Regions from separate parts of the Marisediminitalea sp. genome, predicted to be linked through region 1. Evidence: predicted binding sites of a transcription regulator. Region 1 holds the regulator's gene; each other region holds the start of a gene.
What was found. Region 1 encodes FNR, which switches genes on or off when oxygen is low (the NO sensors DNR and NnrR bind a similar motif). Its sites were predicted from a motif close to TTGATCTAGATCAA; they were not measured.
Positions count from the first base shown of each region.

Region 2: ccmA (cytochrome c biogenesis heme-transporting ATPase CcmA) is a predicted target of FNR. The motif match lies at 1,855-1,868, and genes of this name have one in related genera.
Region 3: AC4MRN_RS07895 (OmpW family outer membrane protein) is a predicted target of FNR. The motif match lies at 1,292-1,305, and genes of this name have one in related genera.
Region 4: phbB (acetoacetyl-CoA reductase) is a predicted target of FNR. The motif match lies at 1,908-1,921, and genes of this name have one in related genera.

Region 1 covers NZ_CFIDRX010000052.1:15,599-18,733, reverse strand. Annotated here, with positions in the region: gene AC4MRN_RS08825 (heavy metal translocating P-type ATPase) at 1-352, shown strand, start outside; gene ccoS (cbb3-type cytochrome oxidase assembly protein CcoS) at 362-586, shown strand; gene AC4MRN_RS08815 (sulfite exporter TauE/SafE family protein) at 579-1,247, shown strand; gene fnr (fumarate/nitrate reduction transcriptional regulator Fnr) at 1,276-2,013, shown strand; gene uspE (universal stress protein UspE) at 2,105-3,025, shown strand; gene ttcA (tRNA 2-thiocytidine(32) synthetase TtcA) at 3,134-3,135, shown strand, end outside.
Region 2 covers NZ_CFIDRX010000077.1:11,619-14,753, reverse strand. Annotated here, with positions in the region: gene AC4MRN_RS11360 (hypothetical protein) at 1-1,737, opposite strand, end outside; gene ccmA (cytochrome c biogenesis heme-transporting ATPase CcmA) at 1,962-2,591, shown strand; gene ccmB (heme exporter protein CcmB) at 2,588-3,135, shown strand, end outside.
Region 3 covers NZ_CFIDRX010000043.1:20,829-23,963, reverse strand. Annotated here, with positions in the region: gene AC4MRN_RS07900 (group II truncated hemoglobin) at 1-428, shown strand, start outside; gene AC4MRN_RS07895 (OmpW family outer membrane protein) at 497-1,180, opposite strand; gene hemF (oxygen-dependent coproporphyrinogen oxidase) at 1,331-2,251, opposite strand; gene tsaC (L-threonylcarbamoyladenylate synthase type 1 TsaC) at 2,251-2,817, opposite strand; gene AC4MRN_RS07880 (DNA topoisomerase family protein) at 2,828-3,135, opposite strand, start outside.
Region 4 covers NZ_CFIDRX010000059.1:8,820-11,954, reverse strand. Annotated here, with positions in the region: gene AC4MRN_RS09520 (lytic murein transglycosylase) at 1-995, shown strand, start outside; gene phbB (acetoacetyl-CoA reductase) at 1,082-1,804, opposite strand; gene hrpB (ATP-dependent helicase HrpB) at 1,964-3,135, opposite strand, start outside.

The DNA of each region.
Region 1 (3,135 bases):
AGCGCTACAGGCCAAAGGCCACAAGGTGCTGATGCTTGGCGACGGCATTAATGATGCGCCGGTACTCGCCAGTGCAGATGTTTCCCTGGCGGTTGACAATGCCACCGACGTTGCCAGAAATGCCGCGGATGTGGTGCTGCTGAGTGAATCACTCAGTACCGTGCCGCCATTGTTGAAACTGGCTCAACAAACGCGCTCAAAGATTCGTCAGAACATTCTATGGGCAGTCGGTTATAACCTGCTAATTCTGCCTTTTGCCGTGTCGGGTCTGTTATTACCCTGGATGGCCGTGATTGGGATGTCACTTAGTAGTATCATAGTGGTTACCAATTCTACCCGGCTGTTGAAATAAGAGCATATTGTGAGCATTATCTACGTCCTCATTCCCTTGGCTATTCTATTAGTTGCGTTGGCTATCGGTATCTTTTTCTGGGCGGTTCGCTCAAATCAGTTTGACGACCTTGAGCGTCAGGGTTACAGCATCTTGTTCGATGACGACCTGGCTGACGACAAACAAACTGAACAGCAAGACCCCAAATCCGCTCCGCCAGCAGAACAGCAAACAAAAACAAGCACACATGACTGAGTTTTCGTTACTGTCTGCCTTTATGGTAGGGATTGCAGGCTCAGTGCATTGCTTTGGCATGTGTGGCGGCTTTGCCGGTGCGCTGACAGCCGCCATACCACAAGGTAAGTCTCCGACGCCGTTTGTTTTCAGTTACAACGCAGGCAGAATACTAAGTTATACCCTTGCCGGTGCAGTAACCGGGGCCCTTGGCAGCATTGCGCAAAGCTCAGTAAAGTCCCTATTGGTAGGTTTTCAGTTGTTTAGTGCCTTTATGCTGATTGCGATGGCACTTTACCTGGCGCAATGGTGGCGTGGGCTGGCGAAAGTCGAAACACTCGGGCGTGGTTTATGGCAATGCTTGCAGCCATTGTCCAAACGTTTTTTACCCTTTAAAAGTCCGTTATCGGCACTACCGTATGGCATAATTTGGGGGTGGTTACCCTGTGGCTTAGTCTATTCAACGTTAACCTGGTCGTTGTCTGCAGGCACCGCATTGCAAGGTGCACTATTGATGATGGCGTTTGGCCTTGGTACCCTGCCCGCTTTGTTTGCAGTGAGTTTTAGCGCTAATGGCATACTGGCCTTGTTGCGAACACCACGTACCCGGACATTCATTGCGGTTACGTTAATTATATATGCGATTTTCTTGATTTATCGCACTGTAAATAGTATTAGTTAGGCCTACGTTTACACGGAGACGTTGCATTATGTCAAAAGGTTCAGAATTCTCTATTCATTGTCAGAGCTGCAGTTTTAGCCACTTGTGTTTGCCTGTTTCTCTGAACAAGACAGAACTGGACTCGCTGGATGACATTATCGAGCGCAAAAAGCCGCTTCACAAGCACGACAAGCTTGTAAAGGCCGGTGATACCTTCACTTCACTCTACGCTGTGCGTGCGGGCTCGTTCAAATCATTTGTGAGCAGCAAAGACGGCGAAGAACAAATCATTGGCTTTCATTTCCCCGGCGATATCATTGGGTTCGATGCCCTTCGCGGCAATACTCACCAGAGTTACGCGCAAGCGCTCGAAACGGCCATGGTATGCGAACTGCCTTATGAAACCCTCGATAAAATGGCCGTACAATTCCCTAAATTGCGCCACCAGATCATGAGTTTTATGAGTGCTGAAATTAAACACGATCACGACCTGATGATGCTGTTAAATAAACGCACTGCCGAAGAGCGTTTAATCTATTTCCTGGCGCATCTGTCCAAACGTTTTGAAGAGCGCGGTTTCTCGCCACGTCAATTCAACCTGAGCATGACCCGAAATGAAATTGGTAACTACCTTGGTTTAACGGTAGAAACTATCTCTCGTTTACTTACGCGCTTCCAAAAAGAAGGCATTATCCAGGTAGAAGGCAAACTCATTACGATTCTCGATTTCGAATCGATGGACGCTAAGCTCCACAGCATGGACATTCCTACTACCACAGTGGATTAATCCCATCCGTTGATCCACCGCAACATCAAAAACTGGTGAAGATGGCACTCTGGGCATACACTCATAATGAGCACTTTGTCTGGAGGCTGTCATGATCAATTACACACATATACTTGCCGTTGTAGAATCCGAGCGCGAAACACAGCCAGCCCTGTCGAGAGCCGTCGAGCTGGCAGGCAAAACCGGCGCCAGTATTACCGCATTCATGACTATCTACGATTTTTCCTATGAAATGACGACCATGTTGTCGGGAGAAGAACGTGAAGCAATGCGAGCCGCGGTTGTGAAAGAGCGCACTGAATGGCTTACGCAACAGCTTGCTGACTACTCAGGCAATATTCAGGCTGTTGTGGAATGGGATAATCGGCCGTATGAAGCCATCATCCGTCATGCTATTAATGATAAGGCCGATATTGTAGTAAAAGCCACGCGTTCCCACGACGATCTTCGCTCAGTCATTTTCACCCCCACTGACTGGCATTTGGTACGCAAATGCCCCACTCCTGTGTTGTTGGTGAAAGACCACGACTGGCCGGCTGATGGTAATATTATTGCAGCAGTGAATGTGGGTACAGAGGATCGCGAGCACGCACAACTCAACGACAAAATTACCGAAATTGCCCAGGATTACGCAAAATTACTGAGCGGTCATGTGCATTTGGCGAATAGCTATCCCGGCACCCCCCTTAATATTGCCATTGAAGTGCCTGAGTTTGATCCGGAAAGTTACAATGCGTCGGTGAAGAATCACCACCTTGAAGAAATGGAGAGGCACAGCACACGGTTTGGCATCCCGTTGGACAATTGTCATGTGAAAGAAGGGCTACCAGAAAAAGTCATCCCGTTTGTCGCTAAAAACATTGACGCAGAGCTGGTTATTATTGGCACAGTAGGCCGAGTGGGTATTTCAGCTGCATTAATTGGCAACACAGCGGAACACGTCATTGATGAGCTTAACTGCGACGTCTTGGCTATTAAACCTGACGGATTTGAATCGCCGGTAAGGTTATAACCCTTACTGGCGTTTAACATATCCTGAGCACTGTCTGCATAGCGATTCTTCTATGCACATAATGATGGTGATACAATAGTGGCTGAGCAGTTACAGGTCGCTAGATTAAT
Region 2 (3,135 bases), on a different contig from region 1:
TTTGGTTTGTTGTTGAAACAATCGCTCAACCTCGTCCTGACTCTTTATTTGTTTTCCCAATAAAGCAATCTGCAATAATTGAACTAAACCGCCCAGCATGCCCTGTCCCGGCTGAGAAGATGTTAACACCGAGGGTGACTGTAACCACGCTGGCGAGGTAAATAAGTGTCTGAGCACCTGTGGCGAAATGGCCTCTTGTTGAAGCGCTTTAACCTGTGCTGGCTGCATCTCACTTTTTACATTGTCTATGGATACTTCTGTACCTGCTGTATCAGATACTGGGCTGGTTGGAAGCAATTTTTGAATGATGCTTGTAAGTACTTGCTTACTTTCTGTATTACCTTGATTAGCGATTTTCTGTAGCGATTGCGTCAAATCACCAATGTTGGTAGAGATGGGTTCAACATTTACTGCATTAAAACGAAGTAATGTCTGAATGAGCTGCTGCACATCATTCCTAACACCTGGAGCCTGCGTTTGTAGCAGGCTTGCAAGTGGTTTGTCGTTGCTTAAAGCGGCTGCCTGAACACGTTTATCCGCCTGTCCAGATACATCGCTAGCAGCTTGTTTTGGCTCACTAGAAATACCATCAATCTTGTCCGACATAGACGGGTTTTGAATCGGAAGTCCTTTTGAAATGTCAGAATTTCCCGTTAGTTGGATAGGTGCTTGGGGGACTTTTAATAGCTGAGCAGCGGAGAGTTGCAATGCTTGAATAGCTTGCTGACTCGCTCTGGGCAAAGCCGCCATCAACGCTTTATCCGGTGATGTATCGAGCAATTGCGGCTGTGTTTTCAATAAGCGGGCAGTGAGTTGTTTTCCTGTAACTTGCAGAGTAACAGGCATGGCTTCACTGCTTGTTTTTAGTGCTTGCTGAAGTTGGCTGGCGAGCTGACTAACGACCTTTTCAGGTAACTGATTGATGTGCTCGATTTTCATTCCCTGCTGATGAAGTTGGGCCTGAGATAATACGTTTAGTACTGCACTATCATTGTTTACTTTCAGGGTATTTATCGTGGTTCTTGTGTTTAGCTGTGACTGTTCGGTCGATTTAGAAAGCTCGCCTTGTTTTACAGAGTCACTATCGAATCGTAACTTAATGTCCCACTTGCCGTTCACCGGTTTGGCTTCAACAATGACCGATTTACCAACAACCAGATCATTAGCAGTTGGACCGCTGGGGGCTTGTTCCAGTGTAGCTTTCGGTAAAGAGAGTATTTTAGTGTCACCCGCTGACACCTTGAGTTGCAGATTAGTCGGACTAACTTCAGCGATAGTCGCTTTGATCTGCAGGGGTTGAGTTGCGCCGGAAGCGAGTTGCCTCGACAATTGTTGTAATAAAGCATTGTCGATAGGTTGTGAGATGCGTTGCTGGTCTAGTTTGGCAAGCAGTGTTACATCAGTAGGGAGTGTCAGGGTTGGTGCCAGTTGCGCAATGGATTGTGGCAGTCCCTGTGCGTTTACTACAGGCAAGGTCGTTGGCAAACGTAAAAGTAATAATTGGTCGCGCGGTTTTATTGCTAATTGTTTTGCAACCTCCACCAACAACGTCTTGTCGATATTTTGCAGCGTGGTAGAAAAAGTGCGAAGGCTGTTTGACTGTGTAGGCTGGGCGACTTGCATCAATTGCGCAAATCGCGCAATAGCTTCGGGCTTCATGCCGGCTTCGCTGAGGGCGGATAACAGTGCTTGTCTGGACTCAGGTGACAAGCTTTGTGTGGACGGAGTCAGTTGCATAAATCGTTATCGGCACCTTTTGCAATTGTATGAGTATAACTGGCTAGCTAACAGAACGAGAAATTATCAGACCTATGTTTCCTCCCGACAATTTAACGCTGTCAATCCTTCAGAAGATTGAATTAGATCAGAAATTCGCCGAACAGTCTTTCAGGTAAGATGCGATTACACCTAAATATGGTAGAATGCTGCGATTTTTTTAACGAAGTGAAACAGGAATTATCTTGGCAGGACTAACTGCACATGGGCTAACATGTGTAAAACGGGACAGAGTGTTGTTTGCTGACTTGTCGTTTACCTTGCCGGCAGGCAGTCTGACGTATCTGCGTGGCCCCAATGGTGCAGGTAAAACCAGCTTACTTCGACTGCTTACCGGACTATCGCTTCCTGACCAAGGGGATATCCTGTTTAACGATGTGCCCATCGCGGAGTGTCTCCCCCAGTTTCATGCTTCACTTACCTATATCGGTCATAAACCCGGACTAAACAGTGCCTTGTCTGCAATTGAGAACCTACAGTACTGGTGTGCCCAACATAGCATCGGCTTTTCACTCGAAACCGCGTACGAGGTATTAACGACATTAGGTTTAGTCGGGCTTGAGGATATTCCCGTTCGCATGCTATCGGCCGGCCAGCAGCGCAGAGCGGCATTGGCCCGCTTATGGTTAAAGTCTGCTGACATCTGGATTCTGGATGAGCCTTTTACTGCGCTCGACATAAGCGGAATAAAATTGCTGGAAGCACACATGAAATCTCATGTTGAACAGGGTGGTACAGTGATTACCACCTCGCATCAAGCGTTGAGTGATGTTGCCGGGCCGGTTACGTTATTGGATCTGGAGTATCGCATATGAAGGCGCTCTGGAGCGGCATTTTTAAGCGTGACTTAGCTCTGGCATTTCGGCAGCGCTCTGAACTTGCGCAACCCCTGATGTTTTTGTTGATGGTGGTAACCCTGTTTCCGCTTGGCGTAGGCCCCGGGCCTGCCACGCTGCAAAAAATCGGTCCAGGCGTCATATGGATTGCGGCCATATTGTCGTCGCTTCTGGCCATGGATCGTATGTTTCGCGACGATTTTTGGGACGGCTCCATGGAGCAGTATCTGCTTAGTGGACAGTCTGTCTGGGCCATTTCGGCAGTGAAGGTATTGGTGCACTGGCTGGTGAGTTTTGTGCCGCTGTTGATTTTATCGCCGCTATTAGCACTTTTTCTGAATTTAACCGTACAGATGTACACAGCACTGATGCTAACGCTGCTGCTGGGTACGCCCTTGTTATCCCTGGTTGGGGCGATAGCGGTTGGGTTGACGGTTGGCTTGCAACGGGGCGGGGTGTTACTGGCTTTATTGCTGATACCGGTGTTTATTCCGTTGCTGATTTTTGCCACCTCGGCGGTTGA
Region 3 (3,135 bases), on a different contig from region 1:
TATCTAAATTAGGAATGGGCAAGAAATCGACTGCCAACTCTACTGATGTTGTTACCCCCTATCAAGCAATAGGCGGTGAAAAAGTAGCGCATGCCATTGCCAACCGCTTTTATGACATCATGGAAACCGATCCGATTGCAGCAGAGCTGCTTGCGATCCACCCGCAACCGCTGGACAGAATAAGGCATGTCTTTGGCCTTTACCTGACTATGTGGCTCGGCGGCCCAAATGAGTACGAACAACAACGCGGCCACCCGCGCTTGCGTGCTCGCCACCTGCCTTTTACGGTAACCCCTGCATTAAAAGTACAGTGGATGTACTGCATAAAGAAAGCCATGTATGAAAATGTATCGGATATCGCTTTGGCAAATCAATTGTTAGCGGCTTTGGACCAGCTTGCTGATCACATGGTTAACACCGAGGCATAAAAAAAGCCCTTCCGAAGAAGGGCAACAGGCAGTGCAAAAACACAAGGTGAAACCGATAAACGCGTTTATTAGAATTTGTAACCCAAAGACAGGGTATAGACGAACGGATCGATATCCACATCAACGCTGCCTTTTACATCCGCAACCGTAAACGTGGCGGTTGTATCGATGGCAATGTAGCGCGCTGACGCATTGATTAACCATTTGTCGTCAATTTGGTAGTCGAAACCCAATTGTGCTGACAGACCAAATGATGAATCCAGCGATAAGTCCTGAAAGGTTTGGTCTTCACGTGCATTGGTAAATTCTTCATCGAAGAAAATAGTGTAGTTAACACCCACCCCGACATAAGGTGTTAAGGCACTTTGTGTATCGAAGAAATAGACCGCGCTAACGGTAGGCGGTAGGTGCGTCACTTCAGCCAGTTTGCCATCACCCAGGCCAAGGCCATTGTCGGCAGTATCGATCAGCGTAACATCATGGGTAAACGGGGTTGCAGCAAGTACTTCAACACCCCAGTTTGAATTCAGCATGTACACTAAGTTCAGGCCTATCTGGGTATTAGAGTCGACTTCCACGCCCATTCCCACATTACCGCCTAACGCATCGACATTGACGTTGCTGGAGTCATCATTAGGCGCCACGGTAGTCAGACCGGCACGTACCAGAATATCGCCTGCTTCATAGGCAAACGCAGAAGGCGCTGAGATTAACGCGGCCAGTACCATTGTGGCTAAGGTTGATTTTTTCATTGTACTTTCTCACTTGTTTTAACTTGATGAGGCGTACTTTACGCTTCACCAAAATCAAAATGTTGATCTAAAACAAGTTTGAAAATACGTTTTAGTATCAGTGATTTCGAGTTGATCTGTATCAACCCGAATCACCGAACAGGGTTGATTTTACCAGTCGATGGGTTTCAACCAATTCTGCAGTTTTGCTTCAGGAGAGCCCGCTGGCGCTTCGTAGCAATATTCCCATCGGGCTAAAGGTGGCATGGACATTAGGATAGATTCGGTGCGACCACCGGTTTGCAATCCAAATAAGGTTCCGCGGTCAAACACCAGATTAAATTCTACGTAACGTCCGCGACGATATAGCTGGAACTGACGTTCGCGTTCTCCGTAAGGCATGGCCTTGCGCTTTTCTACAATCGGTACGTACGCGTCAAGATAGCCGTTACCCACAGCTTGCATAAAGGTAAAGCACTTCTCGAATTCCCAGTGGTTAAGGTCATCAAAGAACAGGCCGCCTACGCCTCGCGTTTCATTGCGGTGTTTCAGAAAGAAGTAATCATCACACCATTTTTTATATTCCGGGTAGACCTGATCGCCAAATGGCTGACAGAGGTTCTTTGCCACCTGATGCCAATGCTGGACATCTTCTTTGAACGGGTAGAAAGGCGTGAGATCAAAGCCTCCACCAAACCACCAGATAGGCGCTTCGCCGGGTTTATCGGCAATAAAGAACCGGACATTCGCGTGCGAGGTAGGAATATAAGGATTATGCGGATGGATGACTAACGACACGCCCATGGCCTGAAAGCTCCGGCCGGCCAACTCAGGACGCGATGCGGTTGCAGAAGCAGGCATTTGAGTGCCAAACACGTGAGAAAAGTTTACCCCGCCCTGCTCTATAACAGCGCCGTGGCGCATAACGCGGGAACGGCCACCGCCGCCTTCTTCGCGCTCCCAGCTGTCCTCAATGAATTGCCCCTTGCCATCAGCCAGTTCAAGCGTATGACAAATATTGTCTTGTAGCGCGAGTAGAAATTGCTTTACTGACGCAATAACAGACTCTGTGTTAATGGCTTCATTTTGCATTAGGCATTCCGGATAATGGCGCCGGTCATGGCGTCTTTGATCATAGAGGGTTGTGCAGCCCCGCCCACTTCTGAAGGCACGTAATGTACACTGTTTCCGAAGTATGCTTTGGCTTGTTCGATTGTGCGTGCGGGTTCGTCGCCACTTGGATTAGCGCTGGTAGAGACTATAGGTCCATTGAGTTTATCGCACAGGGCTTTTACCCCTTCGTGTGCAGACACGCGCACTGCGATTTTGTCGTGCTCACCGGTTACCCACTGTGGTGCGGTAGCAGACTTTGGCAATAGCCAAGTTACCGGCCCCGGCCAACAGGAAAATATAGCAAAGCGGCGGTCCTGTGGGATCGCGTTATCATCAACAAAAGGTAATAGCTGCGAATAATTGCTGGCCACCAGAATAAGCCCTTTTTCTACCGGGCGTTGCTTAATGGCGAGCAGTTTTTTCACGGCAGCTTCATTATTGGGATCACAACCAATGCCCATCACTGCTTCTGTTGCGTAAATTAATAATTCGCCTTGTTCAAACGCTGAGACATCAGGATCCACTGGGGTCGACACCTGATTCATATCACCACCTCTAATCTTCGCGTTGTTGTTTGAATCCACACAGGGGCTGTGGGCAAACCAACTGCCCCTTTTTGTCTACCATAATTGCCCAGCCGCATGCCGGACAGGGTTCTGGTACGGGGGCGAAATTTACCACATATCGGCATTGAGGATAACGATTACAGGCAAAAAACCGTTTGCCGTATTTATTGGTTCGGTCGATTAAATGACCTTCTTTGCATTTAGGACAGTCTACCAGCGTATCCTGCTGGGCTTTGGTCCCTTCAATATGATGGCACTCAGGAAAGTTTGTGCAGCCAATAAACATGCCGTAACGGC
Region 4 (3,135 bases), on a different contig from region 1:
TCGTACAAACCTTCCCAGGTTATTTCAGTAAACGTGTCAACGACTGGCGAATTAACAAAGGCCGTGAGCTGGCAGCTAAGCACAAAGAGCTATTAGCCGACCTGACAAAAAAATACGGTATCCCTGCCCATTATCTGTTAGCTTTCTGGGGGCTTGAAACAAACTTTGGCGGCTACAAAGGCAAAATGCCTGTACTTGATTCACTGGCAACACTGGCTTGTGATCCGCGCCGTAGCACGTTCTTCAGCAAAGAACTGATTACCGCCGTAAAACTGCTGGAAGCGCAATCGCTGGATCAGGAACGCATGGTAGGCTCCTGGGCAGGCGCAATGGGTCATACCCAGTTTATGCCCTCAGCTTACGCCGCCTACGCCGTTGACGGTGACAATGACGGCCAGATCAATCTATGGGACAGTGAAGCAGATGCGTTGACCTCCGCGGCAAACTTCCTGGCACAGCTCGGCTGGCAGCCGGGGTTCCGGTGGGGACGCGAAGTCATGCTACCCGAGAGTTTTGATTATCGCCTGTTGGGTTACAGTAACCGTAAATCTGTCACAGAATGGAATGACATGGGTGTCACCAAAGCTAAAGGTGATGCATTAGGCGAGAGTGATATTGCCAGCTATCTTGTCATGCCAGCGGGTCATGAGGGACCCACTTTTCTGGCCTACCCTAATTTCAGAGTGATCATGCGCTGGAACAATTCAGAGTTCTACGCGATTGCCGTAGGGCGACTCGCAGATCGAATTGCAGGTGACGGGAAAATGATTGCTTCTTTACCGGATCTGCCTGCGTATAGCCGGAATCATATAATTGCCTTGCAGCAAAGTCTTAATGCACGTGGTATTGATGTGGGTGGCGCTGACGGTATTCTTGGCCCTGCGACCCGTGAAGGTATAAGACAGTTCCAGTTAAGTCAGGACATGGTAGCCGATGGTTTTCCGTCCTTGTCGGTTATGGAAGCGTTGGGCGTAACGATTACCCCTAACTCTTGAGCCGTTGTGTTTCAAAGTGCCTGAGAACAGCAAAAATCAGGCACTTGAACCTCCGTTAACTCATGTACGTTATTATTGTAAGCAAATTAATACATGTGTTGGCCGCCGTTAATCGACAGCGTTGAGCCGGTAATAAAGCTGGACTCATCCCGGATCAGGAACAATACACCTTCGGCAATATCTTCTGGTTTGCCTAAACGACCCACCGGAATTTTTGCAACGATTTTAGCCAGTACATCTTCAGGTACAGCGCGTACCATATCAGTATCGATGTAACCTGGTGCAATGGCATTAACAGTTATGCCTTTGCCTGCCCCTTCCTGAGCCAGTGCCTTGGTAAAACCGTGGATACCGGATTTTGCCGCAGCATAGTTTACTTGCCCATACTGGCCGGCCTGTCCGTTGATTGAGCCGATGTTCACAATGCGACCAAAGCTACGCTCACGCATACCTTCAATCACCGCGCGACATGTGTTGAAACACGACGCAAGGTTCGTTTGAATCACCGCATTCCATTGCTCAAAGGTCATTCGATGCATTGTGCCATCGCGGGTAATCCCCGCATTGTTCACGAGCACATCCACTGGTCCAAAGTCTGCTTCAATTTGCGAAATTGCTTCTTTGGTTTTTTCGAAGTCTGACACATCAAACTTCATTGCTGCGATCCCCGTACGCTCGGTAAATTCCTGCGCGGCTTGATCATTCCCACCATAGTTAGCAACTACCGTATAGCCTGCGGCTTTTAACGTAGTACAAATTGCTTCACCAATCCCTCGTGTCCCACCTGTGACGAGTGCTACTCTGCTCATGCTGTTTCCTCTTTTGCTATTGCTTACCAAATAACCGTTTACTATATAACCATCTATAAACCTAATCTGACAATGGGAAAATCAGACCTTGGTCGGGGTTTCATTGATCGATGTCAATTAGCCAAAAGAACAAAGTAGCAAATAAATATTACGAATCAGTTACTTAGGCTTGGTAGTTCGAATCGTCGCTTGAGCAGTGGTCGGATCTTCCGGCCAGATGTGTTTGGGGTAACGGCCTTTCATTTCCTTGCGCACCTCGACGTAGCTGCCTTTCCAAAAGCCAGGCAGATCATCGGTGGTCTGAATGGGCCGGTTTGCGGGAGAGAGTAATTCAACGGTAACAGTCTGACGCCCGTTGGCAATGCACACGGGTTCACTGCTGCCATATACTTCCTGCATTTTCACTGACAATACAACTCGGGTCGGGCTGTCGTAGCGCAGCGCGCGGCGGGTTCCGCTGGGTACCGTTATTGCGTCTGGCAACTGGCTGTTTAGCGCTTCCTGCAGTGGCCAGGGCATTGATTGAAACAGGAGTTTGTCCCAGGGAAGTTGTTTCAGTTGTGCCACGGACTGGCAGTGTTGCAATGCACTGTGTACGGCTTCACAGGCTAGTATCCAACCAGCGGTAGGTTCAGGCCAGGTGTGCGTTTCGCCGTAGTGCTTGCATTCAAGATTAAGCGTTCTTGCCATGCACAAGCGGTGTATTGTTGGCATAAGTACCGCGTTATTTGGCCAGTCTTTCAGAGGCTTTCCTGACAACCATTCCCGCCAGAAATCACCTCGAGACGAGACACCGGCTTTTGCCAGTGGCTGACGACTTAGCACAATTTCACCAAAGCACTGCTGAGATTCCGCGCGCAGGGAATCGGCAGTTGCATCGTAAAAAAAGGCTTCTTTTTCACTAAATCCATTTGCGAAATGCGTTTTTAATACCGAAATATCGATAGGCTGGGCTAAACGAATTTGCATGGATGCGCCCCGGCGTTGTCCCGACAAGACTGCCAGCCAGTCGCCATTGAAATAGGCGTCCGCTGAGAGCTCAGCACCTACACCCTGGGCCAGTTTAAAGGTGCCATTGGATTGCTTACACGCTAGCCAATCGGGATTGAGTAACCCAATGGCCACTGCCAATTTAGTCTCATCCACCTTGAAAAATGATGACTTGTCTACTTTGCCTCGCAAGAGATTCACCAGGCGCAGCGCTTGTTCTGTCACCCTTTGTCTCGCCTGACCTTGCAACTGCTTGAGGCAAAGATGTACATCCCACCCTGAATACTTGGGCGGGTCTTCACTGAGCGCTGCTATTACCCCACCAGCCACCAGCCAGTCAC